Regions from separate parts of the Janthinobacterium sp. SUN033 genome, predicted to be linked through region 2. Evidence: predicted binding sites of a transcription regulator. Region 2 holds the regulator's gene; each other region holds the start of a gene.
The links. The regulator FliA, encoded in region 2, starts transcription of late flagellar genes. The targets are predictions, from matches to a motif close to CTAAAGTTTNNNNNNNNNNNGCCGNTA.
Positions count from the first base shown of each region.

Region 1: a site for FliA is predicted at 2,717-2,743, ahead of OX460_RS21865 (DUF5610 domain-containing protein). Genes of this name have one in related genera too.
Region 3: a site for FliA is predicted at 3,924-3,950, ahead of OX460_RS03050 (FlxA-like family protein). Genes of this name have one in related genera too.

Region 1 is NZ_JAPQNV010000005.1:283,384-293,336, reverse strand. It holds gene OX460_RS21880 (DUF1345 domain-containing protein) at 1-98, shown strand, start outside; gene OX460_RS21875 (HPF/RaiA family ribosome-associated protein) at 323-700, shown strand; gene OX460_RS21870 (GGDEF domain-containing protein) at 959-1,924, shown strand; gene OX460_RS21865 (DUF5610 domain-containing protein) at 2,031-2,645, opposite strand; gene sbcB (exodeoxyribonuclease I) at 2,793-4,241, shown strand; gene pyrF (orotidine-5'-phosphate decarboxylase) at 4,410-5,243, opposite strand; gene OX460_RS21850 (LemA family protein) at 5,401-6,015, shown strand; gene OX460_RS21845 (TPM domain-containing protein) at 6,017-6,853, shown strand; gene OX460_RS21840 (TPM domain-containing protein) at 6,853-7,374, shown strand; gene OX460_RS21835 (SDR family oxidoreductase) at 7,462-8,226, shown strand; gene OX460_RS21830 (VanZ family protein) at 8,776-9,201, shown strand; gene OX460_RS21825 (hypothetical protein) at 9,223-9,501, opposite strand; gene OX460_RS21820 (hypothetical protein) at 9,722-9,953, shown strand, end outside.
Region 2 is NZ_JAPQNV010000002.1:553,093-563,045, reverse strand. It holds gene flhB (flagellar biosynthesis protein FlhB) at 1-353, shown strand, start outside; gene flhA (flagellar biosynthesis protein FlhA) at 350-2,446, shown strand; gene flhF (flagellar biosynthesis protein FlhF) at 2,714-4,042, shown strand; gene OX460_RS11140 (antiactivator of flagellar biosynthesis FleN protein) at 4,035-4,898, shown strand; gene OX460_RS11135 (RNA polymerase sigma factor FliA) at 4,944-5,675, shown strand; gene OX460_RS11130 (flagellar motor protein) at 5,657-6,403, shown strand; gene motD (flagellar motor protein MotD) at 6,409-7,191, shown strand; gene OX460_RS11120 (translation initiation factor Sui1) at 7,256-7,618, shown strand; gene OX460_RS11115 (hypothetical protein) at 7,662-8,549, shown strand; gene OX460_RS11110 (flagellar protein FlgN) at 8,600-9,067, opposite strand; gene flgM (flagellar biosynthesis anti-sigma factor FlgM) at 9,076-9,384, opposite strand; gene flgA (flagellar basal body P-ring formation chaperone FlgA) at 9,496-9,953, opposite strand, start outside.
Region 3 is NZ_JAPQNV010000001.1:643,011-652,963, reverse strand. It holds gene OX460_RS03070 (hypothetical protein) at 1-621, opposite strand, end outside; gene OX460_RS03065 (Spy/CpxP family protein refolding chaperone) at 637-1,131, opposite strand; gene OX460_RS03060 (response regulator transcription factor) at 1,325-2,014, shown strand; gene OX460_RS03055 (ATP-binding protein) at 2,017-3,510, shown strand; gene OX460_RS03050 (FlxA-like family protein) at 3,552-3,893, opposite strand; gene dcd (dCTP deaminase) at 4,015-4,584, opposite strand; gene OX460_RS03040 (alpha/beta hydrolase) at 4,718-5,518, opposite strand; gene OX460_RS03035 (HAD family phosphatase) at 5,577-6,272, opposite strand; gene OX460_RS03030 (TSUP family transporter) at 6,294-7,055, opposite strand; gene OX460_RS03025 (LysR family transcriptional regulator) at 7,207-8,139, shown strand; gene OX460_RS03020 (hypothetical protein) at 8,146-8,904, opposite strand; gene OX460_RS03015 (DNA internalization-related competence protein ComEC/Rec2) at 9,252-9,953, opposite strand, start outside.

The sequences.
Region 1 (9,953 bases), on a different contig from region 2:
GGCAAATCGTGCTGGGACAATCCGTGCTGAGCTTTTTCTTCAACCTGGTCGTGCTGGGGCTGTCGATCAATATCGCGGCCGGTCTCATCAATGGCTGAGGGTAAATAATTTCGTAGTGGGAACTTGACCTGGCTGAAGGGTTAAGCTCATCTTAATCGTGCGCACCCTCTTGAAATACTGGAAAGAGGAGTAAGATAAGTCATGCACAGGGATCAAGTGCATGAGGCAAGAACCAGGCGCCGACGCGCCCTGGCAGCGGGTTTGACCACTGCCATGCAAAGCGCCTGAGATGGGTTTTTTTTGAATTGACAGGAGTAAGCATATGCAAATCAATATTCATACCGACAGCACCATCGCCAACACCGCTGGACTGAACGAACATGTGCAATCCGTACTTGAAAGCGCACTGAACCGCTTCCGCGACAACCTGACCCGCATCGAAGTCCACATCAGCGACACGAATGGCCCGAAAGGCGGCGCCGACGATATCCGCTGCGTCATGGAAGCACGCGTTGCTGGCTATCAACCGATCGCCGTGACCGAACAGAACGCCACCGTGCATCAATCCGTTGCCGGCGCCACCGACAAACTGAAACGCGCCATCGATAGCGCCCTGGGCCGCCTGCAAGACAGCAAGCGCCACGCCACCGGCAAGAATGCCGTGATCGATACGGCCGAAGCGGAAGAAACCGCCGAGTAATCCCCACCCGCAGGATTTTCAGAGACTGAGGCAGCCGTTCAAGGCTGCCTTTGCACATCCGGCCCGCCTTTCGCGCGCGGCAACATCCATAACAAAAGCGCAAGCATTCCAGCGTATTGACGCGGCAATGAAATAATTGTCGTATTTCTCACAGTAAGTGACCTCAAGCAAGCCTTTGGCGTTACAGCCAAGGCCGCTTTACGCTATCATGAAGCTACCGGCCCCCTGCTCGCGCGCCGGCTTTTTGAAAGTGTGATTGTGGAACAGATCGGCAACTTCGGCGCTTCAGGCTGCAACATCGGCGATTTACAGCTATTTCGCGATGGGGCGGATAGCCAGACGGCCGCCATGCTGGCGCCCTGCCCCGTGATGCGCCTGGAAGCGGGTGAAGCCATTGCCGACACGCAAGGCGCCAGCCTGTACATCGTCCTGCGCGGCTCGCTGGCCGTGGCCGCCGACACCCACACGGGCATGGATGACGGCACCGTCAGCAAGGTCTTGCCCGGCGAAAGCGTGGGCGAACAATCGGTGCTCGATGAAGCGAGCAACCTGGCCGCCATTTCCGCCCTGGAAGAAACCGATTTGCTGGTGATCGACGCGGCCATCGTCTGGGAATTGATCGAACAGTCGAACGGCCTGGCGCGCAACCTGCTGCGGCTGCTGTCCTTCCGCATCCGCGCCGCCAATGCCCTGCTGCGCCGGCGCCAGAAACTGGGCGAATTCTACCGCCAGCTGTCGATGGTCGACAGCCTGACGGGCTTGTACAACCGCGCCTGGCTGACGGATTTACTGCCCAACATGATCGTCACGGCCCACGCCAGCGGCTCGCCGCTGTCGCTGGTGATGATAGACCTCGACCATTTCAAGCGCTTCAACGACACGCACGGCCACCAGGCGGGCGACCAGGCGCTGCGCATCGCTGCGCAAGTGCTGGGCGCGGCCCTGCGGCCCACGGATTTTGCCGTGCGCTACGGTGGCGAGGAAATGATGGTGATCTTGCCCGATACCAACGAACACGTGGCCTTGCGGGTGGCCGAGCGCTTGTGCGAGCGCATGCAGCTCGCCGTCATCTTCGCCGACATGCGCAGCGCCTTGCCGCACATCACGGGTTCCTTCGGCGTGGCCAGCCTGGCGGCCGAACAGGACGACCATGCGCTGATCGCCGCGGCCGACGCGGCGCTGTACCGGGCAAAAGCCGGCGGCCGCAACCGGGTAAGCACCTGATAAAAAGCCCATGGCGTCGTTGCATTGCCTCGTCGTACATTCGTACTGCCTTCGGCAATGCGCCTAGCCCTGGACATTTTCTCAGGCGCTTCCGGCGTAATAATGATCAGGCGGCCTTGCTGTCGGCCGGCTTGGCGGCATCATCCTTCTTGCTGCTGTGCGCGGCGATGAAGTCGGCATAGCCCTTTTGCACCAGCTCGTACGTCTTGTCGATATTGCCGGCGATGTCGCCATTCAGCACTTTCAAGCCGCCCAGGATGTCGCGCGCTTCCTTGAAGCCTTTTTCCATGCCGCCGCTGATGGTGTCCATGAACTTGGTCAGGGCCGTATCGTCGTCCAGGCCGGGATTCTGTTTCTTGAAGGCATCAAAAAAACCTGTCGACAGCGATACAATGCGGTTCGCCGTCGCTTCGGCGCTGTTATCCTGCGAAGCCGCGTTCTGGATCGCATCCTCGCCGTACTGACCCTTCAGCGCTTCATTGATGTTGGTGATGGCCGTCTTGTACAGCAGCGCCAGCGGTTCGTTCTCGGAACCGATCGACACGTTCAGCGACGCCTGCATGATGGAAGCGTTCAATTGCAGCTTGGTGCGGTCATTCACGCTCATTTCAGCGTTGACGCCGTCCTTTTGCTGGACTTTATCGTCCTTGCCGGCAACGCCCGTACTGACGGAAGTCACGGAAGGGGTGGAATTGCCGCTTGCGGCGATGGGAATTGACACGATAGACCTCCTTGAACGGGCAATGTATGCCACCATGCGGGAAACGCGATGATGACCATCCTCTCGTGTAGTATCGGCAGGTTTTCAGAAAACTGTAGCAGCGGCCGCTTTTGGCGGCCCGGATAACCAATCAAGCAACGACCATCAATGACTAACCAGACCTTTCTTTGGCACGACTACGAAACCTTTGGCGCCCAGCCGCGCCGCGACCGCCCGGCCCAGTTCGCCGCCATCCGCACGGATGCCGACCTCAACGAGATCGGCGAACCCATCATGCTGTATTGTCAGCCTGCCAATGATTTCCTGCCCGACCCGCAATCGTGCCTGATCACGGGCATCACGCCGCAGCAGTGTCTGCAGCTGGGCGTGCCCGAACACCAGTTCGCCGCCACCATCGAAGCGGCCTTTTCGGAGCCGGGCACCATCGGCGTGGGCTACAACACCATCCGTTTCGACGATGAAGTCACGCGTTTCCTGTTCTGGCGCAACCTGATCGACCCGTATGCGCGCGAATGGAAGAACCATTGCGGCCGCTGGGACATCCTCGACGTGGTGCGCATGACGCACGCGCTGCGCCCGGAAGGCATTCAATGGCCGAAGCGCGACGATGGCCAGACCAGTTTTAAACTGGAACACTTGAGCAAGGCCAATGGCCTGGTCCACGAAGCGGCGCATGATGCACTGTCCGACGTGCGCGCCACCATCGCCCTGGCACGCCTGATCAAGGAAAAGCAGCCGAAACTGTTCGAATTCTGCCTGGCGCTGCACAAGAAGGACAGGGTCGCCAGCGAAATGGGCATGCACCTGGCCGCCGGCGAGCGCCAGCCTTTCCTGCACGTGTCGGGCATGTTCCCCGCCGAACGGGGTTGCCTGGGCGTCGTCTGGCCGCTGGCCACGCATCCGAGCAATAAAAATGAAATCCTCGTCTGGGATTGCGCCTACGACCCGCGCGAGCTGTTCCAGCTGGACGCCGACACCATCCGCACGCGCCTGTTCACGCGCAAGGACGCCATGCCGGAAGGCATGACGCGCCTGCCCGTGAAAAGCGTGCACCTGAACAAGTCGCCCATGCTGGTCGGCAATTTAAAGACGCTGTCGCCCACCATGGCCGCGCAATGGGGCATCGATCTGGACGCGGCGAAGGTCAACGCGCAATTCGCCGCCGCGGCGCCGAACATGGATGCCGTCTGGGCTGAAGTGTTCCAGCGCCCGGGCGCGAATACCGCGCTGGACGTGGATGAAGATTTGTACAATGGTTTCGTCAGCAACGACGACCGCCGCCTGCTCGAATCCTTGCGCCGCGACACGCCGGCCAAGCTGGCCACGGCCCGCCCCTCGTTTGCCGATGAACGCCTGCAGGAACTGCTGTTCCGCTACCGCGCCCGCAATTTCCCGCAAACCCTGAGCGAAGCGGAAAGCCTGCGCTGGGAACAGCACCGCGCCGCCCGCCTGTTCGACGGCGACGCCGGCGCCCGCACCATCGAAATGCTGTTTACGGAAATCGACGTGCTGTCGGAATCCGTCGATGAGCGGGGCGAGGAAATTCTGGGAGAACTCTACGATTACGCGGAGATCGTCGCACCACAGCGTGACTAAATGCAAAATGCCGGGCTAGCCCGGCATTTTTTATGGATGACAAACAACAGTCATCACGGTGCCTGACAGAAGCGTAGCGAGCGGATGGGAGTTGCGGCCGAGAAGCGCAACTGTGCTATGGCACAGTGAGCATCGCCGGCCGCAAATCGCGACGCGCAGTAGCTTATGTCAGCCACCATCAGACGCGCGGTGCGCGTTGATCGCATCGCGCGTTTCAATGGCCACGCGGCGCGCCGCGTCGGCGAAGTCTTCGCCCGCCTGCGGCGTGGCGTAGATGATGGCGCGCGACGAGCTGATCATCATGCCCATGCCGTTCGCCGTCTGGCCCGCGCCGACGGTGGCGGCGATGTCGCCGCCCTGGGCGCCGATGCCCGGCACCAGCAGCGGCATGTCGCCGACGATGGCGCGCACCTGCGCCAGTTCTTCAGGGAAGGTGGCGCCGACGACGAGCGCGCACTGGCCGTTTTTATTCCACTTTTCGGCCACCAGGCGCGCCACGCGCTGGTACAGCGGTTCGCCGTCCGTATTCAGGAATTGCAGGTCCGAGCCGCCCGGGTTCGACGTGCGGCACAGGATGATCACGCCGCGGTCTTTCCACGCCAGGTAGGGATCGAGCGAATCCTCGCCCATGTACGGGTTCACGGTGACGGCGTCGGCGCCGTAGCGCTCGAACGCTTCGCGCGCATATTGCGTGGCCGTCGCGCCGATGTCGCCCCGTTTCGCGTCGAGGATCAGGGGGATGTGCGGATAATTCTCGCGCACGTAGCGGCAGATGTCTTCCAGCTGCTTTTCCGCGCCCAGCGCGGCAAAATACGCGATCTGCGGCTTGAAGGCGCAAGCCAGGTCGGCCGTGGCATCGATGATGCGCGTGCAAAAGGTGGTGATTCCATCAGGCAGGTCGCGCAGTTCGGCCGGCAGTTTCGCCAGGTCGGGGTCCAGGCCCACGCACAGCAGGGAATTATTGGCCGTCCACGCGGCGGATAATTTATTGATGAAATTCACGGCACACCTTCTCTATATTCAGTTGCAAACCCCGTATTGTAACGCGGCGCAGGCCAAGCAAGGCAGCCGGGGGCGGCCGCCGGCGCTTATTAAACCGACATTACGGGCCGTTTCAGGTATATTTGCCTCACCTCCCTTACTCTGCACGGAACCCATCATGCAAATCACCAATCAATTCACCAAATGGCTGCGCCTGGCGCTGAGCGTCACCGTCCTGGCCGGCATCCTGACGGGCTGCGGCTACAACGACTTCCAGAGCAAGGACGAGGCCACCAAGGCCGCCTGGGGCGAAGTGGTCAACCAGTACCAGCGCCGCGCCGACCTGATCCCCAACCTGGTCAATACCGTCAAGGGCTATGCCACGCACGAGCGCGAAACGCTGGAAGCGGTGACCAAGGCGCGCGCCGCCGCCACCAGTTTCCAGATCACGCCCGAAGTGCTGAACGACCCGGCCGCGTTCGAAAAATTCCAGCAAGTGCAGGGGCAGCTGTCGTCGGCCCTGTCACGCCTGATGGTGGTGTCCGAGAAATACCCGGACTTGAAGGCCGACACCAGCTTCCGCGACTTGCAGTCGCAGCTGGAAGGCACGGAAAACCGCATTACCGTGGCGCGCCAGCGTTACATCGTTGCCGTGCAGGATTACAACGTGCATGCGCGCAGCTTCCCGAACAACCTGACGGCCATGGTCTTCGGCTACAAGGTCAAGCCATCGTTCACGGTGGAAAATGAAAAAGCCATCTCGACCGCACCGACCGTCAACTTTGGCAAATAAGATGAAAGCCTGGTCCTATCTCGCGGCGCTGGCGACGGCGCTGCTGCTGTGGACGATGCCGCCAGCCGGCGCACAGGGCTTGCAGCCCGTGCCGCCGCTGGCCGCGCGCGTGACGGACAACGCCGGCATGCTGGACGCCAAGCAAAAGGCGGCGCTGGAAGGCGTGCTGGCCGATTATGAAGCCAAGACGGGCAGCCAGATCGCCGTGCTGCTGGTCAAGAGCACGGAACCGGAAGCCATCGAGCAATACAGCATCCGCGTGACGGATGCCTGGAAGCTGGGCCGCAAGGGCGTCGATGACGGCGTGCTGCTGATGGTGGCGAAGGACAACCCCTCGTCCTTGCGCCGCCTGCGCATCGAGGCGGGCCGCGGCGTGCAGGGCGTGCTGACGGATGCGCAATCGAAACGCATCCTGCAAGACGTGATCGCCCCCCATTTCAAGCAAAACGATTACTACGGCGGCCTGGTGGCCGGCGTGGGCTCGATTGCCACCCTGCTGAACCAGGAGCAATTCCCCGCTGCGGCACAGCAAAAGGCGCCAGCCACCGTGGAAGCGGGCGGCATGACCTTTTGGCTGCCGCTGCTGTTCTTCGGCTTCCTCGTCGTGCTGACCCTGTTCCGCTCGCGCGGCGGACCGACGCGCCTGCAGCGCGGCAGCAACTGGTCCAGCGGCGCCACGGGCGTCGTGCTGGGTAGCATCCTCAGCCAGGCGCTGAACAACCGCGGCGGCGGCGGCTTCGGCGGCGGCGGTGGTTTTGGCGGTGGCAGCAGTGGCGGCGGTGGTTTCGGTGGCGGTGGCGGCGGTTTTGACGGCGGCGGCGCCTCGGGAGATTGGTAATGACGAAACAACTGACATTCGGACAACGCTGCGGACGGGCCTTGAAACATTTGCGGGGCACGCCGGCGACGGCGCGCCACGCCTTTCCGGAACGCACCCTGAAAGCCATCGAGACGGCCATCGCCGACGGTGAAGCGATGCACCAGGCGGAAGTGCGCCTGATCGTCGAAGCGGCCCTGACGCCGGGCATGGCGTACCAGGGCGTGAGCAACCGCGAGCGGGCGCGCGAACTGTTCGCCCAGTATGGCGTGTGGGATACGGAAGACAACGTCGGCGTACTGATCTATATCAACCTGGCCGAACACCAGGTCGATATCGTGGCCGACCGCAACGTGGGCCGCCGCGTCACGCCGGAACAGTGGCAAGCCGTGTGCCGCACCATGACCAAAGGGTTCAAGGATGGCAATTACCACGACAGCACCCTGGAAGCGCTGGCGCAGCTCAATACCCTGCTGCAAAGCCACTTCCCCGCCAACGGCACGCGCGGCAACCAGTTGCCGAACGAGCCCATCCTCCTCTGATTCCTGCCCAGGGATTAAAATCTGCCCATTGCCGCGCGGGCTGGTGTTCCTGGCAGCGCGGCCCCCATACCCCGCCGAGGAGCACACATGAAATTAGTCAGTAAAACCGCCATCGTCACGGGCGCCACGCAAGGCATCGGCCTGGCTTGCGCCACCCGCCTGATCGCCGAAGGGGCGCAAGTGATGCTGGTCGACATCAAGGAAGAAGGCGCGCAGGCGGCCGCTGCCCTCGGCCCGCAGGCGCGCTTCTTTTGCGCCGACGTCAGCCAGAAGGCGGACGTGGACGCCATGCTGAAGGAAACCCTGGCCCAGTTCGGCCACATCGATATCCTCGTCAACAATGCGGGCGTCACGCACGCGGCCGATTTCCTCGACGTCTGCGAAGACGATTTCGACCGGGTCATGCGCATCAACCTGAAATCGATGTTCCTGTGCGGCCAGGCCGTGGCGCGCGAAATGGTCAAGCGCAACAGCGGCTGCATCATCAACATGTCCAGCGTGAATGCGGAACTGGCCATTCCGAACCAGGTGCCGTACGTGGTGTCGAAGGGCGCCATCAACCAGCTGACCAAGGTCATGGCCCTGAACCTGGCCTCGCACGGCGTGCGCGTCAACGGCATCGGGCCGGGCACCATCCTGACGGAACTGGCCAAGCAGGCGGTGCTGTCGAGCCCGGAAGCGCGCCACACGATTTTGTCGCGCACGCCGCTGGGCCGCTGTGGCGAGCCGGAAGAAGTGGCCGGCATCGCCGCCTTCCTGGCCAGCGACGACGCCACCTACATGACGGGCCAGACCATCTATGTCGATGGCGGGCGCATGGCGCTCAATTACACGGTGGCCGTGAAGGAATGAAGGCAGGCGCGGTAAGTTATATCAAAAAAGAATAATGGTTATCCGAAAAGATCATTAGACACATATCGTGCAACGCAGCATAATGCACCTGTCTCCACTATTCTCCTCCAAGAAAATAGTTTTAAGCCCGCTTTCACCAGCGGGCTTTTTTTTCGCTATCAGTCTTGAAACATGGCTATTCTTGCCATGCTCCACACTCTTTCCGACAATTTGCGCTGCCGCAAAAAAATGTTGCGGCGTGTCATCAGGCCGTCATCTTCACCTCCTATACTTGCTTCATCTGCTGTACAGGCAACCGATATGCCTGACTACAGACAGGTGTGCCGCGATGGCACACCACTCCCCTTTCACGACCGTGGCGGGCGCCCGCAAGGCGCGCGACATGGTAAGTACCGAGCAACTCTCAACTCTTGACCCATTTCATTTGGGTTTTTGGCCCGCGCCCCCGCGGGCCTTTTTTTTGCCTGTCCAGCAAGCTCTTGCGCAAAAACACGGTGGCCCGCCCTGCCCATGATATTGTGGCGTCCTTTCCACCTGTCCTGACGCCTCATGCCTGCACCCTTGCCCGAACTGTGTTTTGCCGACCGTTACGAACGCCTGCGCTACCGCACCGCGCTGGTGCTATATGTGCTGGTGATCCTGATCGGCGACATTCCCGGCGTGCGCGCGGACGTGGGCCAGTATGCGTCGGGCGGCGTGCTGCACTCCTTCGGTTATGGCGTGCTGGCCCTGATCCTGTTCAGCGGCACGGGCGGCGGCATGGCGCGCCGGGCGCTGCTGTCGGTGCTGATGGTGGCGGCCATGGGCGCGCTGGACGAATTCATCCAGAGTTTCCTGCCCTACCGACATGGCGCCGTCAGCGACTGGGTGGTCGATGTCACGGCTGCCGCGGCGGTCTGCCTGCCGCTGTATTTCCTGTGGCCGAAAATGGTCGCCGCTGCCCTTGGCAAGGACGCGCCGCTGCCCGAAGCCTGAACGGGGGATGGCTCGCGCCCGTCAGGCGCGGTCCGCTTCGCTATCCTGCAGTGCCAGCCGCAACTGTCCCTGGCCCCGCTTGCCCAGGCGCCGCATCAGGGCGCGCGTCTCGCGCCGGCTGCCGGCCCCCATGGCGCGTGCCGTATCGCGCTGCATCTCCAGCAACTGTTCCGAGCGCGCCAGCCGCACCAGGCCATGCAAGGCCTGGGCCAGCACATGGCGCGCACGGACATCGTGCGCAGTGCCGCCGATGGCCAGCACCAATTCATCGATCAGTTTTGCTGTAGGGCCAGATGACATTTTTTCTCCCGATTGAACAGTGAGGAAACGTGCAGCCGCACGAAGTGGTAATTGCCAGCATCGTTTATACCAAGCACGGCAATTAGACACTTGATCTAGCTCAATCGACAATGACGGCCGCCGAACATCCCTGTTCCGCCATGCTCTTACATGCAGCAATCGCCGCCATCCGCATCACCGCGGGTGCCGATCCTGAATGTGCGACCATGAGGAGACCAAGATGAGATCAAAAACCACCCTGCTGCTGACCGGCCTGACATGCGCCTTGCTGGCAGCCTGCCATTCCACGGACAAAACCAGTCTGGCGCGCAGCAATAGCGGCGAAACCTATGCCGCGCCGGCCGGCACGACGCCGCAAAGCAGCACGGCCAGCACCGCCAGCAGCACGGCCGCCGATACGAGCAACGCCCAGAGCAGCATGAGCAACGACATGCGCAACGACGCGAACCAGT
Region 2 (9,953 bases):
AGAATTCGCGCGGCGCGCCGCAGGTGGTGGCCAAGGGCGTCGACGAGGTGGCGGCGAAGATCCGCGAACTGGCCGGCGAACACAAGGTCGCCATCCTGGAAGCGCCGGCCCTGGCGCGCGCGCTGTACAAGCATACGGACATCGGCGACGAGATTCCCGAGGCGCTGTACGGCGCCGTGGCCGAAGTGCTGGCCTACGTGTTCCAGCTGCGCAGCTATGGCAAGGGCCAGGGCGAGCGTCCCGACAAGCCGAAGAAACTCGACGTGCCGCCCGAGCTCGACCCGCAGAATCCCGCCTCACAGACACCGCCCGCAGCCGGCGCAGAAGACAAGAATAAAGGAAGTACACCATGAACGGCCTGAGAATGCCAGCCTGGCTCAGTGGAATGGGTGGCAACGCCAGCAAGGGCATCGCCGCGCCTGTCATCATCATCATGCTGCTGGCGATGATGGTGCTGCCGCTGCCGGCCTTCATCCTCGACATCTTCTTCAGTTTTAATATCGCGCTGTCCATCATCGTGCTGCTGACGGCGCTGTACACGGTCAAGCCGCTCGACTTCATGGCGTTCCCGACCATCCTGCTCGTGTCGACCATGCTGCGCCTGTCGCTGAACGTGGCGTCCACGCGCGTGGTGTTGACGGAAGGCCATACGGGCGCCGACGCGGCCGGTAAAGTGATTGAAGCGTTCGGTCACTTCTTGATCGGCGGCAACTACACGGTCGGTATCGTCGTGTTTATCATTTTGACGATCATCAACTTTACCGTCGTGACCAAGGGTGCGGGCCGTATCGCCGAGGTGGGCGCCCGTTTCGCGCTGGACGCCATGCCTGGTAAACAGATGGCCATCGATGCCGACCTGAACGCGGGCCTGATCGGCGAAGACGAAGCGCGCCGCCGCCGCACGGAAGTGGCGCAGGAAGCGGAATTCTATGGCGCCATGGACGGCGCCAGCAAATACGTGCGCGGCGACGCCATCGCCGGCATCATGGTCACCGTCATCAATATCGTCGGCGGCCTGCTGGTGGGCTTGCTGCAGCACGACATGGGCTTTGCCGATGCGCTGAAGAACTACACCTTGCTGGCCATCGGTGACGGCCTGGTGGCGCAGATTCCTTCGCTGATCATTTCCACGGCGGCCGGTATCGTCGTCTCGCGCGTGGCCAGCGAACAGGACATCGGCACCCAGCTGGTGGGGCAATTGTTTGCGAAACCGCAAGTGTTATATATTACTGCCGGCATCATCGGCGGCATGGGCTTGATTCCCGGCATGCCGAACATGGTCTTCATCCTGCTGGCGTCCCTGCTGGCCGGCTCCGCCTATCTGATCAGCAAGAAACGCACGCAGGAAAAAGCGGCGGCCGAAAAGCCGGCCGAAGTGCCGCAAGCAACCGTGGCGCCCGAGCAGGAAGAAGCCAGCTGGCAAGACATCATGCCCGTCGATACCCTGGGCCTGGAAGTGGGCTACCGTTTGATCCCCCTGGTCGACAAGACGCAGGGCGGCGAATTGCTCAAACGCATCAAGGGCATCCGCAAGAAATTTGCCCAGGAAGTGGGTTTCCTGGCGCCGCCCGTGCATATCCGCGACAACCTGGAATTGAAACCGTCCGCCTACCGCATCACCCTCAAGGGCGTGGAAGTGGGCGTGGGCGAAGCGTTCAACGGCCAGTTCCTGGCGATTAATCCCGGCATGGCCAGCGGCACCTTGCCCGGCCTGGCCACGAACGACCCCGCCTTCGGCCTGCCCGCCACCTGGATCGACGCCAGCCTGCGCGACCAGGCCCAGTCGATGGGCTATACGGTGGTCGACGCGGGGACGGTGGTGGCCACCCACCTGAATCACCTGATCACTTCGCACGCTTCCGAGCTGCTGGGCCGCGCGGAAGTGCAATCGCTGCTCGACCACCTGGGCAAGGAGTCGCCGCGCCTGGTGGAAGACCTGGTGCCGAAGATGCTGTCCCTGTCGACCTTGCAAAAGGTGCTGCAGAACCTGCTGGCCGAGGGCGTGCACATCCGCGACATGCGCACCATCATCGAAACCCTGGCCGAGCATACGGTCAGCACGCAAGACCCGAACGACCTGACGGCGCTGGTGCGCGTGGCCCTGGGCCGCGCCATCGTGCAGCAACTGTTCCCCGGCTCGGCCGAACTGTCCGTGATGACCCTGGACAGCCGCCTGGAGCGGCTGCTGATGCAAGCGATGGGCAATGGCGGCGACGGCGCCGGCATCGAGCCGGGCCTGGCCGACACCATCGCGCACCAGGCGGGCCTGGCTGCCCAGCAGCAGGAAGCGCTGGGCCTGACGCCCGTGCTGCTGGTGCCGGCGCCGCTGCGCGCCTTGCTGTCGCGTTTCCTGCGCCGCGCCTTGCCGCAGCTCAAAGTGCTGTCGCATGCGGAAGTGCCGGAAACCAAGACCATCCGCGTCACGGCGCTGGTGGGCGCGCAGTAGTTGGCAGCATTAGTACCGGGGTCAGACCCGCCGGGTCTGACCCCAGCCCTTGTCTTTGGTCAAATAAACATCAATTTCCTCTCGGCAAACTGAATAACGGGTACTTTCCCGTCCTGTTCCTTCGATCATTTCCTGTAAGCATCGCTAATAATGGAAACTGTCCGGGTGATCTGTGTCCATGTGGAAGACAGCACTCAAGCAACAGGAGTCGACGATGGTCACACAGTTCAGCCAATATTGCGCCACCCCCGCCCTGGGAGGCCGGTCATGAATGTGAAGAAATTTACGGGCGCCTCGTCGCGCGATGCGCTGCGCAAGGTGCGCGAAGCGCTGGGCCCCGACGCCGTGATCCTGTCGAACCGCCAGGCCGATGGCGTGGTGGAAATCCTCGCGCTGGCCAATGACGACGCCGCTTCGCTGGCGTCGCCGCCGGCCGCCTCCGAAATGGCCCAGCCCCGTCCCCAGTTGCAGACCCAGTTCGCCACGCCGCAGCGTCCGGCCGCCCCGGCCCAGCGTCCGGCCGCGCCACGTCCTGCCGCGCCGCGCCAGGCTGCCTCCGAGCCAGTGGACATGGCCCGCATGCAGCAGATGATGGCCAGCGCGCTGGCGCACGTCAAGGAAAACGCCGCCGCCGAGATGAGCGGCATGATGAATGAAATCCGCGCCATGCGCGGCATGATGGAAACCCAGTTGGCGGAAATCTCGTGGGGTTCGACGCAGCAGCGCGAGCCGCAAAAAGCCGTCGTGCTGCGCGAAATGCTGGCGGCCGGCTTCTCGGCCAGCCTGGCGCGCTACCTGATCGACAAGCTGCCGGCCGGCCTCGACGGCGCGCAAAGCATGCGCTGGATCAAGACGGTCCTCAGCCGTAACCTGAATACTGTGGCCAATGAAGACGCCATGCTGGAGCAGGGCGGCGTGTTTGCCCTGGTCGGCCCGACGGGCGTCGGCAAGACCACCAGCACGGCCAAGCTGGCGGCCCGCTGCGTGATGCGCCACGGCCCGGAAAAGCTGGCCCTGATCACCACGGATGCCTACCGTATCGGCGCGCATGAACAGCTGCGCATCTACGGCAAGATCCTCGGCGTGATGGTGCATTCGGTGAAGGACGAGGCGGACTTGCGCATCGCCCTGAAAGAATTGAAGAACAAGCACACGGTGCTGATCGATACGGTGGGCGTGAGCCAGCGCGACCAGATGGTGACGGAACAGGTGGCCATGCTGTCGGGCGCCGGCGCCGACGTGAAGCGCCTGCTGTGCCTGAACTCCACGGCCACGCAGGAAACGTTGAATGAAGTGGTGCGCGCGTATCAGGGCAGCGGCCTGGCCGGCTGCATCATGACCAAGCTCGATGAAGCGGCCTCGATCGGCAATGTGCTCGACGTGGTGATCCGCCAGAAGCTGAACCTGTTTTATGTGTCGAACGGCCAGCGCGTGCCGGAAGACCTGTACCTGGCCGACCGCGGCTACCTGATCGACCGTGCCTTCAAGCTCAAGCGCGATGCGGCTGCGACGCAGTTTTCCGACGCCGAACTGCCGCTCCTGATGGCGCAGGCGGCCGCCCGCAACAATGAAGCGCGCGGGGTGCACCTTGGCTAATTTCGATTTCGACCAGGCCGAAGGCTTGCGCCGCATGCTGGCCGGCCCGCAGCCGCGCGTCATGACGTTCCTCTCGGCCACGCCGCAGGACGACAAGGGCGCCATGCTGGTCAACCTGGGCGCGTCGCTCGTCTACGGCGGCAATGACGTGCTGCTGTTCGACGCCAGCGGCGGCAGCGATGGCGTGGCATCGCGCCTGGGACTGGCGCACGGCGCCAGCCTGCGCGACGTGGCGCGCCAGCAGTGCGGCTTGAACCAGGTCATCCACCAGGTGCCGCAAGGCTTCGGCGTGGCCAGCCTGGGCGCGCGCAACCATTTGATGGACAGCATGGATTATGCGGGCGAGGATGAACTGCGCCGCCTGGGCAAGACGTTCGAGGTGCTGGCGCGCCAGAGCGGCATCGTGCTGGTCGACGGCGTCGTGGCGGACGAGGGCGCCTGCTTCCCCGTGCCACTGATGGCGTCGTCGGATATCGTCGTGCAAGTCTCGACCAGCGCCACCTCGATCAAGGCGGCGTACTGCCTGATCAAGCGCCTGAGCCAGGAACTGGGACGCCGTCCGTTCGGCATTCTCGTCACCGGCGCTTCCGAATCCGAAGCAAAAGTGGTATACGATAATATGGCGCAGGCGGCGAGCCGCTACCTGGCCGTGAAGCTGACTTCGATGGGGTCCGTGCCTGCCGACGAGTATCTGCACCGCGCGGCGCGGCTGGGCCGCAGCGTGGTCGATGCGTTTCCGCTGGCGGGAGCATCGGTGGCGTTTCGCGGACTGGCCGAGCGGCTGGCCCGTTCGGCGGCGCCGGTGCTCGGCGGCACCTTGTACCAGACGGGGAGCCCGCACCAGTTCAGCGCCTGAATCGAACCGCAGCACCAGATAAGATGAGAAAACAATAAGCAGCCTATGTACACGGTCAAAGGGAAATCGAACAAGGACTATTTGCTGACGGAGCATATTCCGCTGGTGAAGCGTCTGGCGCACCATATGAAGGCGAAATTGCCGCCTTCGGTCGAGGTCGATGACCTGATCCAGGCCGGCATGATCGGCCTGCTCGATGCCATTACGCGCTATGAAGAGACGCATGGCGCGCAGTTCGAGACGTATGCCGTGCTGCGCATCCGCGGCGCCATGCTCGACGAATTGCGCACCAGCGACTGGCTGCCGCGCAGCATGCGCCAGAACATGCGCAAGATCGAAGAGGCGATGAGCACCCTGCAGCAGCGCCTCGGCCATCCGCCGACGGAGTCGGAAGTGGCGAAGCTGCTGAAAATGTCGCTGGCCGACTACCAGGAAATGCTGGGCGACGGCGGCGGCCACCAGCTCGTGTACTACGAAGACTTTCATGACCCGGACGGCAATGACAGCTTCCTCGACCGCCACTGCGTGGACGAGGACAGCGATCCCTTGCGTTCCCTGCTCGATACCGATTTCCGGCAATCCGTGATCGATGCCATCGACGCGCTGCCGCCACGCGAGAAAATACTCATGGGCCTGTATTACGAAGAAGAGCTGAACCTGAAGGAGATCGGCGCGGTGATGGGCGTATCCGAATCGCGCGTCTCGCAGCTGCATACCCAGGCCGTCGCACGCCTGCGCGCAACCTTGAGGGAGCTGGCGTGGACTGGTCCAGCGTAATCGGGCTGGCGCTGGCGCTGGCGGGCCTGCTGGTCGGCCAGGCACTGGAAGGCGGCAAGATGGCCTCCCTGCTGCAGCCGGCCGCCTTTGCCATCGTCATCGTCGGCACCTTCGGCGCCGTGCTGCTGCAGACGCGGCTGCGCACTTTTGTCCGCGGCCTGGAAATGCTGCGCTGGGTGTTCCTGCCGCCGTCCGACACGCGCGCCGCGCTGGCGCGCGACATCGGGCAATGGAGCCTGACGGCGCGCCGCGACGGCCCGCTGGCGCTCGAACGCCTGATGGAAAACACGGCCGACCGCTTCAACGCCAAGGGTTTGCGCATGATCGTCGACGGCATCGCGCCCGACAAGCTGCGCCAGTTGCTCGACGTGGAAATCTCCGCCTACGAAATGGCCGAGCGCCAGGCCGTCAAGGTGTGGGAATCGGCGGCCGGCTATTCGCCCACCATCGGCATCCTGGGCGCCGTGCTGGGCCTGATCCACGTGATGGAAAACCTCACCGACCCCAGCAAGCTGGGCGGCGGCATCGCCGTGGCGTTCGTGTCGACCATCTATGGCGTGGGCCTGGCCAACCTGCTGTTCCTGCCGGTGGCCAATAAACTCAAGGCCATCGTTTCGCGCCGCGTGGTGCAGTATGAAATCACGGCCGCCGTGCTGTACGACATCGCCACGGGCGACCATACGCGCATCATCGAAGAGCGCGTGTCCAGCCTCTTGCACGAGCATTGACCATGATGCGGCGCGCGCGCAGGAAGTATGACGAGGAACCGGACAACCAGGACCGCTGGCTGATCTCGTACGCCGACTTCATCACCCTGCTGTTCGCCTTTTTCGTCGTCATGTATGCGATTTCGCAAGTCAACGAAGGCAAATACCGCGTCTTCCAGAATGCCATCGGCCAGGCATTCAGCCTGGAAAAGGGCGCGCCGCCCATCATCATGGAAGCGCCGCAGGCCATCCCGTTGCCGAACCCCGCCCTGAAACGCCGCACGGAAGCCATCCGCCGCGAGCGCGAACACATGACGCGCCTGGCGCAGGACTTGACGTCAACCCTGGCGCCGCTGGTCAAGGAAGGCAAGGTGCGGGTGACGCAGACGAGCCGCGGCGTGAGCGTGGAAATCAATGCCAGCGTGCTGTTCGATCCGGGCGCGGCGGGCTTGACGGCGGAGTCGGACCAGGCCTTGCGCGCCGTGGCCGTGCTGCTCAAGGACGACACGCACGACGTGCAGGTGGAAGGGCATACGGATGTGCAGCCGATCAGCAATTCGACCTTTGCCTCGAACTGGGAATTGTCGGCCGCGCGCGCCAGCGCCGTGGTGCGCCTGTTCATCGCCAGCGGCGTCAAGGCGTCGCGCCTGACGGCCGTGGGCCACGCCGACAATATCCCCGTGGCGCCGAACGCCACGCCGGAAGGGCGCGCGCGCAACCGCCGGGTCGCCGTGACGATTTTGTCGGGCATCCCCGAAACGGTGACGGAAGTGCCGACGGCGCCCGTGGCGCCTGCGCCGGCCAACTGACGCTCGTCAACTGCGGGCTGCCGCTTGGTACAATCGCGCTTTCTTCCTCTTTTATCGTTCCCTCATGAAAAGCAGCTCCCTGGGCGGTCTCGTCTATTCCACTGAAACGGGCCGCATGTGTCCCGCCTGCCGCCAGCCGCTGGCGCAGTGCGCGTGCAAGGCGCAAGCGAAGGCCGCGCCCGCGGGCGATGGCGTGGTGCGCGTCTCGCGCCAGACCAAGGGCCGTGGCGGCAAGAGCGTCACCGTGGTCAAGGGCTTGCCGCTGGACGCCGTCGCGCTGGCCCTGCTGGGCAAGCAGTTGCGCACGCAGTGCGGCTCGGGCGGCACCGTCAAGGATGGCGTGATCGAAGTGCAGGGCGACCATGTGGACGCCATCCTGGCCGCGCTGGTCAAGCTGGGCCACCAGCCGAAAAAGGCCGGCGGCTGAGCGTGCGGAGGCGTGCGGCCCGCCGCCGCGCGCCTGTGGTAACGTGCGTTTCCCATCCACGCGCTTCCTCACCATGAACGTCAAATTCACCGGCCTGGCCATCGCCGCCGCCATCGCGGCAGCGCTGGCGCTCGCGTACTGGCCCGCTCCCGAGAGCGGCGCGCCGGACGCTGCCGCCGTCTCCGCCGCTGGCGCGCCGGCGGGACGCAGCCTGGAATCGTATCTGAATATCGATGCCAGCCCGGTCGCCGATGCCGCGCCGATGCCCGTCACCCTGGCGCAGCAGCTCGCGCGCCTGGCGGCCAGCGGCAAGCCGGAAGACGCGTATGCGGCCTACAATCTGCTCGACGACTGCATTTCATTTGAGAAAGAAAGGCGCTTGCCGGGGCTGGAATTCGAGCTGGGGCGCGAGATGACGGCGCAGGAAAAAGCCGCCCAGCAGCAGCTGTGCGCGGGCCTGACGCAGCGCCAGCGCGAGGAGCGCCTCGGCTACCTGGCGACTGCCGCCAGGGCGGGCGTGCCCGGCGCGGCGACTATCTTCCTGTCGGAAGGGCCGTTCGGCGACCGCAGCGCGCTGCGCAACCGCCCCGACGATCCGCTGGTGCAGGCGTGGAAGCGGCAAGCGATCGCCCAGCTGACGGCGCAGGCGGACGAGGCGGAGCTGACCAGCGTGTCGACTCTGATGATGGCGTATCTGCGCGATGGCGAGGTGGTGCAGAAAGATGCGCCGCAAGCATATGGCTACCTGCTGGCGCTGCGCCAGGTCTACGACGACATCCTCGCGCCCGGCGTCACCAATCCCTACCAGGATGAGTACTGGCACTGGCTGCAGGCGGAACTGACGCCGGAGCAGCAAGCGACCGCCAGCGCCAGGGCGCAAGCCATCGTGGCGAAATACCGCCAGCATGCGGGGCGTCCCGCGCACGGTTGAAGGGCAAGGCGGCTGCGCCTTGCCGGGGAATTGCTGTTAACTAGGGGAAATCAGCCGATGACGACGCGCCGGCTGGCCGTGTTCGTCGTCGGTTGGCCGCTGGGGCCGTAGAAATTGCCGCTCTGGGCCGGGGGGCGCATGGCGTTCAGGGCGCCTTGCGTGTGCAGCATGTGCTTGTTGACGAGCAGGCTGTTCAGGCGGTTTTGTTCCTTGGCTTCGCGCGTCGTCTCGAGCAGGGCTTTCCACAGGGGCGCCGCGTCGGCTTCATTGGCGCCGACCAGCCAGTCTTCCATGCCCGCTTCTGCCGCCGTGAAACCGGCCGCCGCCAGCGCCTGGTGGCGTTGCGCCGCCAGCTGGCTCAATTGTCCTACCAGTGCCGTCTTGCGCGCCGTGAGCTCCGTGATTGCATCGATGTCAGCCGCAACCAGATGCCGCTGTTCTTCTTTCATCAATGCCAGCAATGTGGTCATGAGCTGTTGCTCGTCGCGCAGGCTGGAAAACGGAGTCACTGATTGCATGAGGGAACCTATCTATTTCGTGAGTGCAGCAAGTCCTTGACCGTGTCGAGGAGACCGTCCGCCACTTTTTCTGAGTTGACCTGGAACTGGCCGTCGGCGATCGCGAGCTTGATGCGTTCGACTTTTTTCGTGTCGAACACGGCGCCGCTGCCGGCAGTTGCACTGGCCGCTAATGCCTGTCCTTGCGGCGACAGGCGTACATTGTCCGACGTTGTCGGTGTTGCCTGGGCTTTCTCGGCATTCCGGGCGCCGGAGGTACTCGCGGGCGCCACCGGCAGGCCGGGATTGCTTTTAATGGTGTTATCGGTAATTTTCACAGCGTGATCCTCGTCTGGTCGAAGTCAAAAAACTCCGGGATATGTGTCATTATCGGCACCTTTTGCCGAAACTTTAGTGCGCCAGACCACAATATCGCTGTCCATCCGTGTTTAAAACGCCACCTCCACCAGGCCGCCAGCCCGCGCCACGCCGCTGATCTGCTGGCCGCTCTGCGTGCGTACCTGCACCGTCTGACCATCGCCGGCGCTGCCGATGGCGCGTCCTTCTGATGCCACCTGGAAACCGTTGCCACTCGAAACGACGCGCACCAGCTGGCCTTGCATCACCACCGGTTTGCGGCGCAGGGTGTCGAGGCGCATCGGCGTGCCTGGCGGCAAAGAAATATTCGTGCTGGCGCCCACGACCTGGGCCATGTCGGTGGCGATGCCTGCCGGCAATGCGGCCAGGTCGCCCTGCATCGTCACCAGCTGGCTGGCGTCGATGGCTTGTCCTTGCGCCAGCGGCACGGCGCTGGCCACGTAGTCGCCGACGACGGCCACGTTCGCTTGCAAATAAATAGTCCAGCTGGAGGGCGCCGTGCAGCGCACGCCGACGGTGGTCTTGCCCC
Region 3 (9,953 bases), on a different contig from region 2:
GGCGGACAGGCTGCCGCCCGCACTCGCCGCGCCCAGGCTGCCCGACAGCGCCTGCAGGAAACTGCTCAGTTTGCTGCTGCTCGCGCCGCCCTCATCGCCGCCCAGCGCGCTGAGCAGGCTGGCAAAGCTGGACTGCAAGTCCGTCACGCTGCCGTCCGCGCTCTGCGCGCTGTCGCTGCCATCGCTGCCGGATGACGAGAGTTTTTGCAGCAGGCTTTGCAAATCCGACTCGATATTGCCGGGGCCGCCGCGCGCGCCACCGCCGGGTGGCGGCCCCGAAGGCGGCTCTACCCCCTCTTCTTGCCCGCCAGCACCGCCACCGCTCTGCGCATGCAGGCTGCCCATCAGCTGGTGCAGGAAGGCGCCCAGCGCCTGGCCCGCGTCGCCGCTGCCGGCGGCGCTGGCGCCGTCCGTCGCGCTATCGCCGTCGCTGGCATCGACCGTCACGCCGATCGATGACAAGGCGCTGGAAATAGCGTCGAGAAATGCGCCATCGTCGGGTTTTGACGGCCGCGTACCGCCCGCGCCGCTGGTACTGCCGGTATTGCTGCCGCCGCCCAGGCGGCTGAACGCGCTCAGCTGGCTGGCGGCGCTGGTCGAACTCAAGGCACTGATGCTCATCTCGCTCTCCTGTGCTTATTGGGGACGGCGCGGGCCGGGGCGGCTGTCGCCCCGCTGCTGCGCCTGCTTGCGCTGTTCCGGCGTCAGCACGGCCAGCAATTGCTGCTCCAGCCGCGCCTGCTGCAAGCTGATCTGCGCCATGGCTTGCGCCGCCGTGCTGGCCAGCGCGCTGGCCTTCGCATCGTCATAGGCGCTGGACGAGGCCAGCGCGCGCAGTTGCGCATGAGCCTTGAAGGCGATTTTTTCCTGTTCCCGCAGCAAGGGCGCCTGGGCATAGGTGGCGGCGAAAATCTTGTCCTGCTGCGCTTCGCTCAAGTCGATGCCGCGCAGGAATGGCGGCAAGCCCGGCGCACCGGGTCCGCCGGGTCCGTGAAGCAGGCCGGGCGGCGGCCCTTCCATGGCGCGCGCTGGCGGGCCGTCCGGCGCAGCTTCTTGCTGGGCCAGCGCCAGCAGCGGCATGCTGCAGGCGGACAGCAGCAACAGGGATATGGCAATACTCAGGTATTTCATCGGGCTTTCCTTTCGTGGCGATCAGCCCTGATTGTGGGCGTCTGGCATGTAAAGCAACGTTAGGGCGGCGTAAAAGCGTGTAAAGGAAGGTGCGCAAATGTAAGCGGACGTATGTAAAAGCGGGTAAAACCGCCCTGAACGGCCCCCTTTGACTGCTATCATCGGGCGATATTCACCCGAAAAAAGCACAGGCATGAGCAAGGTTTTGTTAATCGATGACGACGTGGAACTGGTCGGCATGTTCCAGGAATACCTGACGCAGGAAGGTTTTGACGCCCGCGCCGTGCATGACGGCGAAAGCGGCGCGGCCGAGGCGCTGACGGGCCTGTACGCCATCGCCATCCTCGACGTCATGATGCCGCGCATGAATGGCCTGGAAACCCTGCGCCGCATCCGCGCCGGCAGCAACCTGCCCATCCTGATGCTGACGGCGCGCGGCGACGATACGGACCGCATCGTGGGCCTGGAGCTGGGCGCCGACGATTACGTGACAAAACCGTGCACGCCGCGCGAGCTGACGGCGCGCATCCGCGCCATCCTGCGCCGTGCGCAAGCGGCGCCGCAGGACACGTCGGGCCTGGCGCCGCTGACCGTGGGCCAGTTGACGATGTGGCCGGAACAGCGCCGCGTTGCCTGGGCCGGCGCGCACCTGGAGCTGACGAGCACGGAATTCAACCTGCTGGAAGTGCTGGTGCGCCATGCAGGCAAGCCCGTGAGCAAGAATCAGCTGTCCGAACTGGGCCTGGGCCGGCCCATGGCCCGCTTCGACCGCAATATCGACGTGCACTTGAGCAGCCTGCGCCGCAAGCTGGGCAGCCTGGCCGATGGCCGTTCCTGCCTGCAAACCGTGTACCGTCTCGGCTACCAGCTGATCAAGGAGTAAGCGTGGGCCGTCTGTTCTGGAAGTTTTTTCTGTGCATCATGCTGGCGCAAGTGACGGCCACCATCGGCATCGGCGGCACCTTCTGGCTGAAAAACCGGGCCGCGCAGCAGGAACGGGCCCTCGACATCGACACCAGCCCGCCCGCGCAAATGATCATCGAGGCCGCCAGCGCCACCGTGGAAGCAGGCGGCAGCCAGGCCTTGCGGCAATTCCTGGGCAAGCTCGAACGCATGCGCGTGTTTGCTGTCGATGCCAAAGGGCAAGAATTGATGGGCCGCACGGTGCATCCCGCCATGCTCGCCAAGGCACGCGCCATGCTGCAACAAAGCCAGGCCCATCCCGTCGTGCGCGACGTGGCCGGCAGCGACGGCAAGCGCTATCTGCTGTTCCTGCCCTCGTCCGAACGCTTCCGCAATGCCGAGGCGGGCGCCGCGCGCGACACGCTCAACGCCGTCACCCTGAGCGGCCCGCGCGCCATGGGACCAGGTCCACGGCCCAGCGAAGCGGGCGCCCCGCCGCCACGCGGCGAATTCGGCCGCGGCATGCCGCCCGGCCCGCGCATGGACAGCCCCTACCGCACCTTCATTCCCCTGGCCGCCGCCATCGCCGCCAGCCTGCTGTTCGCTTTTTTGCTGGCCTGGTATTTTGCGCGCCCCATCCGCGACCTGCGGCAGGCATTCGAGGCCGCCTCGCACGGCAACCTGGCGCCGCGCTTTCACGCCAGCGGCAAGCGCGGCGATGAATTGACGGACCTGGGACGCGATTTCGACCGCATGACGGGCCGTTTGCGCAGCCTCATGGACAGCCAGAGGCGCTTGCTGCATGATGTCTCGCATGAGCTGCGCTCGCCGCTGGCGCGCTTGCAGGCCGCCATCGGCCTGGCGCACCAGCAGCCGGACAAGATGGCCGCCTCGATGCAGCGCATCGAACGCGAAAGCGAGCGCATGGATAAACTGATCGGTGAACTGCTGACCCTGTCGCGGCTGGAAGCGGGCGCCGGGCAAGCGGGCGCGGGGCACGCGCACAGCGAAGACGTCGGCATCGCCGACCTCGTGCACGACATCGTGGACGACGCCCGCTATGAAGCCAGGGCGCGCCTGATGGGCATCGACCTGGCGGTCGACGCTGCCATGGCCGACGCCTGCGTCACGGGCCAGCCCGAACTGCTGGCGCGCGCCGTGGAAAACGTGGTGCGCAATGCTGTCAAGCACAGTCCCGACGGCGGCACGGTCGATGTCGAGCTGTCGCGCCAGCATGATTGCCTGCGCATCGCCGTGCTGGACCGGGGACCCGGCGTGGCCAGCGCCGACCTGGCCCGCATTTTTGAACCATTCTTCCGCGCCAGCAATACCCAGCACAGCACGGACGGCCATGGCCTGGGCCTGGCCATCGCCCAGCACGTCATCAACGCCCATGGCGGCCGCATCGGGGCCAGCTTGCGCAGCGGTGGCGGACTGTGCGTGGAAATGTTGTTGCCCGTCAAAACGCCAGGCTGACCTGTCGGCGAGCCTGGCGTCTTTTACGCGCGGAGTTGCTGTTACGCCTGCGTATCGATGATGCTGCCCAGGGTGGACGAAGTCGATTTGGCCGGGCTCGTCGCCGTATCGGCGCTGCTGGCCGGCTGAGCATCTTGCTGCGCCGCTTTCTGCGCGGCGGCAGCTTGCAACTGGGCAATTTGCGCCTGCAAGGCCTGGATTTGCTGCGCCAGTTGCTGTTGCAGCTTTTGCGACGCCTCCGTCTGCTCGCCCTTCTGCGACTCCGTCAACTGCTTTTGCGCCGCCGTGATCTGCTTTTGCAGCGCCGCGATCTGCGAACTGCTGCCCGAACTGGCGCTACTGGCCGCGCTGACCGCGCTGCCTGAACCGATTGCCGCTACCATGATGCCTCCTCAGTGTTTCGATACCAAGGTTAACGGCAAGCATGGGCGCAGATATAGTGCCGCAGGTGTAAAGGCAGGTAAAGACAGGGAAAGACGGCTGGCGCCCCTCCCTTCACCGCAATCAGGTCTTGGGTAGCGTTACGCCGACCTGGCCCTGGTATTTGCCGCCGCGGTCCTTGTACGACGTTTCGCACACTTCATCTGACTCGAAGAACAGCACTTGCGCCACGCCTTCGTTGGCGTAGATTTTCGCCGGCAGCGGTGTCGTGTTGGAAAACTCCAGGGTCACATAGCCTTCCCACTCCGGTTCGAACGGGGTGACGTTGACGATGATGCCGCAGCGCGCATAGGTGCTCTTGCCCAGGCATATCGTCAGCACGTTGCGGGGAATGCGGAAATACTCGACGGTGCGGGCCAGCGCGAACGAATTCGGCGGGATGATGCAATAGCCCTTGCCGGACACGTCGACGAAATTGTTCGCGTCGAAATCCTTCGGATCGACGATGGTGGTATTGATGTTGGTGAACAACTTGAACTCGTCGGCGCAACGGATGTCATAGCCATAGCTGGACGTGCCGTAGGAAACGATGCGGTTGCCGTCGCGTTCCTTGACCTGGCCCGGTTCGAACGGCTCGATCATGCCCGTTGTTTCCGCCATGCGGCGTATCCATTTATCGCTTTTAATCGTCATCGCAGGGGTATCTTTCTAGAATATCGGAATGGCTGGGGCCGCACGCCTGCTGCAGGCGTGGCCCGGATGGCAGGATTTTACGCGAAAATCCGCCACTTTTGGCCCTTGCCCGCTGAAAATCCTTGCCAGTCGGCTAGTGTTTAGCCAACAGCGAGGTGATCATCTCGCGCACCACTTGCGCCGTCAGTTCCGGGTTTTCCATGGGAAACAGATGCCCGCCCGGCACCTGGCGGAAAAATTTGCCGACCAGCTTGCGCGTGGCCGTCAAGCCCGCCTGGCGGCATTCCACCGATTCCGTGCCGCCGATAAAACCGATGGGCACTGGAAATCCGTCCTTAACGAGACCGCCGATGTGGTGCGGCAAGCTGCGGTAGACCTGCGTCTCCACTTCGCGCGTAAAGCGCAGCTGCACCCCGTCCGGATGCGGCGCCAGGCCGCTGTCGATGTAATCGCGCAAGACTTGCGGCGCCCAGATGGCGAACATGTCCTTGGCGGCAAAATGCTCATACGCAGCTTGCGCATCGGGCCACAGCTTGCGCCGCCGGGCGGAAAAACGGGCGGGAGAGTAACGCTCGCCCAGTGCCGTGTTGCGCGCCAGCCGCACCAGCAAGGCGCGCCAGCCCGCCACCACGGGCGAATCGAGCAAGACCACGCAGCGCACCAGGTCAGGCCGCTGCTTGGCCACCATGACGCTGAGCATGCCGCCCAGCGAATGGCCGACGAGGATCACGGGCGCGCTGTAGCGGCGCTCCAGGTCGTCGATATACTCGCGCACCAGCTCTGGCCAGCCCGTGCTGACGGGGTATTCTGGATCGTGCGCATGCATGTCGAGCGCCTGCACGGTGTAATGCTGTCCCAGCAAGCCAAACAGCTTGCGGTAAGTGCCGGCTGGATAACTGTTGGCATGGGCAAAGTGCAGTTGCGGGAGGGTCATCGTGGGTCGGTGCCGGTGAATGCGATAAACAATTGTAATGGCATGCCGGCAAGACGTATCAGAGGAAGGACTCTAATTGCCGGGGCGTATGGGCCATGCCGGGCACGAACGCCGCCAGCACTTCGCCCAGCTCGGCGTTTGAATCCACGACGCAAAAAGCGTCGTCGAACGCGTAATGACGATTCATGGGATTGCGCACGACGATGCATTCCAGCCCGGCCGCGTTGGCGGCGCGCAAGCCGCGCGGCGAGTCTTCCACGGCCACGCAGTCGGCGGCGGCCAGGCCCAGGCGCTGCAAGCCCAGCTGGTAACCGTCGGGCGCCGGCTTGCTTTCGCCATACATTTCACGCGTGAGCACGAAATCGAAGTGGCGCAACAAGCCCGTGGCCGCATGGCTGATCCGGAAATGCTGCTCGTAGGCACTGGTGACCACGCCCATGGCCACGTGCGGGCGCAGCGCCGCCAGCACGTGCCCGATACCGGGCATGGCCAGCTGGCGCGCCTGGCGCAGGCGCTGCGCGAACAGCGCGGTGCGCTCGGCCCGCAAGCGCTCGACCAGCTCGATCCCATGGCCCTGCCCCAGCAGCACATGCCAGGCGCCGTAGTTATTGTCCAGGAACCAGTCAAAGAATTGCTTCGGCGTCAGGTCTATGCCGTAGGGCAAGAGCAAGTCGCGGTTGCTTTCATAAAACAGCTGCTCGGTATTGACCAGCACGCCATCGTTGTCCCACAGCACGCCCTGGATGGTTTTCATGGCTTGTTGTCGTTCAGAAACTTACTTGAAGAAGATGTCGTAGGACAACTTGACGATCAGTAGCACCAGCAACACGAGGAACAGAATGCGCACGAAGGCGGCGCCGCGGCGCACGGCGATCCAGGTGCCCGTCAGGGCGCCCAGGATGTTGCACACAGCCATCGGTGCAGCCACGGCATACACCACGTGACCGGCGGGAATGAAGAAGGCCAGCGCGGCCACGTTGGTGGCGATATTCACCAGTTTCGAGCAGGCCGAAGCGAGGATGAAATCGAAGCCGAAGACGCGAATGAACAGGAAAATCAGGAAACTGCCCGTGCCCGGCCCGAACAGGCCGTCATAGAAGCCGATGGCGCCGCCGATGACGATGGCGAGGATGCGTTCGCGTCCACCGATGGGGCGCGCTTCGCGTGTCGTGCCGAAATCCTTCTTGATGAAGGTGTAGATGGCCATGATGATGATCAACACCAGCACCATGGGGCGCACGACCTGCTGCGGCACATACGACACGGCGGCCGCGCCGATGAAGGACATGACAAAGGCACTGGCCACGGCCGGCAACACCAGCAGCCACGGGATGTGCACCTTGCCGACAAACGAGCGGGCGGCAAACGTGGTGCCGCAGGCGGACGCCAGCTTGTTCGTGCCCAGCAGGGAGGTCGAGGCCATGTTCGGCATCAGGTTGAACAGGGCCGGCAGCTGTATCAGCCCGCCCCCGCCCACGGCGGCATCGATCAGGCCGGCAAAGAAGGCAAATAAACACAGCAGCGAGATGGTCAGCATGATAGGCAATGAGGAATGGGCGACAGCGGCAGTATAGGCGCCGTGGATTTTTCCGGATGCAACTTCATATTGCGGAAAACGCAATCAGGCGTAACGCTTGACGGAATGCGCCCCGTACGGTCTACTGGCCTCTTTTGCCGGGAGTCACGCGATGTCGATGAAACTGATGTGGGAGATCCGCGCCTTTTGCACCGTGGTGGAAAAGCGCAGCTTCATCCACGCGGCGCGCATGCTGGGGCGCTCGCCGTCGGCCGTCACGCGCGCCATCCAGTTCCTCGAAGACGCCATCGGCGCCGAGCTGATCCTGCGCACGCAAAAGCAGTTCACCCTGACGACGGCCGGCGAAACGTATTACGCGTCGGCCAAGCACTTGCTGGAAACGCAGGCCGAGGCGGAAGACCAATTGGCGGAGCTGAGCAATTCGCCGCAAGGCTGGGTGCGCCTGTCGGCGCCGGAAATCCTGTCGCTGGGCTTTCTGCCGAAAGTGGTGGCGCAATTTTCGCGCGACTACCCGAACGTGTCGGTGGACATCCATTTCTCGGACAAATCCATCGACCCCATCCAGGAAAAGCTGGACTTCGCCATCCGCGGCGCCTTTCCCCAGTCCAGCGAACTGATCGGCTACCCCCTGTGGAATTACCGGCGCTACATGTACGCCTCGCCCGACTATATAGAACGCATGGGCGCGCCCGGGGAACCGGAAGAGCTGGCCGGCCACGACATCATCATGCACTCGGCCCCCCGCATCCTGCGCGACTGGCATTTCGTTTCCAGCGAACGCAACGTGCGCTACCAGGTGCAGCCCCGTTTCCGCTTCACTTCCGGCATCGCCACCTTCCAGGCGGCCCTGGAAGGCGCCGGCATCGTGCGCCTGGCCAGCTGGCTGGCGGAACCGGCCGTGGCCAACGGCACCCTGCGCAGGGTCTGCACGGCGTACCGCCTCACGTCATCGAAGGAGCTGGACCCCAGCATTCATGCCGTCTACGGCACGTCGAGGATGGCCAAGGGGGCAAGGCTGTTTCTGGAGTATGTAAAAAAAAGAGGGATGGAGATACCTGACGAGCGAACCAGACAAGCAAAATAATTATGTTTAAATAGTCGTATCTTCCTGCAATCGCCGCTCAAATATCGTTCCTATCAGCCAAACACATGCTGCAGGAAACATCCATAAAAACAGAAAGCCAAATAGGATTTGAAAAAATTCGCCCGATGACATAGAAGCATCTGAATTATTTTCCGCAACTCCACTGATCGTAAACAAAACCACCGCCAGAAAAATTTCCAATACAACAATGAGAAAAGAATTTCCGTGTTCACGAAGATGACGATATGAATCAGCAAGCCCCAATTCTTCAGCCTTAATTCTTTTCTTCGCCAATACCTTATAGAACTTATACATCGCACTTGAATTCTTAATGCAAAAAAACACACCTACAACCTGAAACCAAAGTACTAGAGAAGTAATGAGCATAACCGACCAATAGAATGACGACCACCCACCACCATAGCCAAATAAAAACAATATCGAAAATGGTATTATGAAATTAAATAGCGAAATAAAGAAATCAACCCAACCAGAAAAAAATTCTAGCCTAATCAGAAAACGACTAGCATGAAACACTAAAATAGGAGCACTTGCAATATAGCAATAAGTCATCCCATACGCCGCTAGAAGAACTATCTGAGGCATTTCAATTTTCCCGTCGGCTGTCAGGAATAACATGGGCCTAAGTGCTTCAATTTTTGAAGCCAGAAAATAAAAAATAGCCCCACCAACCACTGTCCCCATAGCATATCGCACCGCATAAAATCCCCACCAACTTCCCGAATCATTACTTTGCGAACTCATATCATCCCTAATAATTATATTTTCCAAGCCAATAGATTAGCACTATTTCATTAATTTTTACTTCTCACCATTACAACCTCCCCTCCGACGTCACCATCAGATATTGCGAATTTTAAACATTTCTCCCTTTACTGAGTGAATTGTCTAGCTTTACCATTTCCAAAATCAAGATTTCACCTTCACCTCGACGCGACATAAAAATACCCACAAAAATCGTCATCATCTAAAATATCACACCATTTTAACTTGACATTAAATTTTTTGATACTTTATTTCATTGAATATATCGATTACGATATTTTCATTTCAAAAATAAATGCAAATAACGGTGAGTGAAAGCATATCCACTAGCGCCCATGCCAGTACCGCGGCCGGCTGGCCCGATACCGCGTCACAGCTACCCCCTCCCCAAACGCCAGCACCACCGCCCCCTCCACATCCGTGCGCAAGCGGGTAATGCCCATGTCGCCATAGCGCGCATACACCTGCGCCTTCGGATGTTTATAGCGGTTGCGGTGCCCCACCTGGAAAATGGCCAGGGCCGGATGCACGGCGCTCAAAAACGCCGGCGTGGAAGACGTGCCGCTGCCGTGGTGCGGTGCCAGCAGCACGTCGGCCGCCAAGTCGCCCTCCATCGAGCGCGCCAGTAATTGCGCTTCCTGCGCCGCTTCGATATCGCCGGCCAGCAAGATGGCATGCTTGCCTGCCGTGATTTTCACGGTGCAGCTGCGGGCGTTCGGCGTCAAGCTGATGTCCGTATGGCTGGCGGGCAAGGGGTGCAACATGGCGAAATGCACGCCTTCCCAGGTCCAGCTCTGGCCCGCCACGCAATGCAGATACGGGAGCCGGGCTTGGCGCCGAGCCTCAATGGCCGGGTGGCCGTCGAACAGGGACGAGGCCAGCCAGCCCACTTGCACGTTTTCCAGCAAGGATACGGCGCCGCCCGCGTGATCGAGGTCGCTGTGGGAAATGATCACACCGTCGAGCCTGGCGATGCCGCGCGCGCGCAGGTAAGGCACGATGACCCTGCTGGCGCCATCGGAATCGAG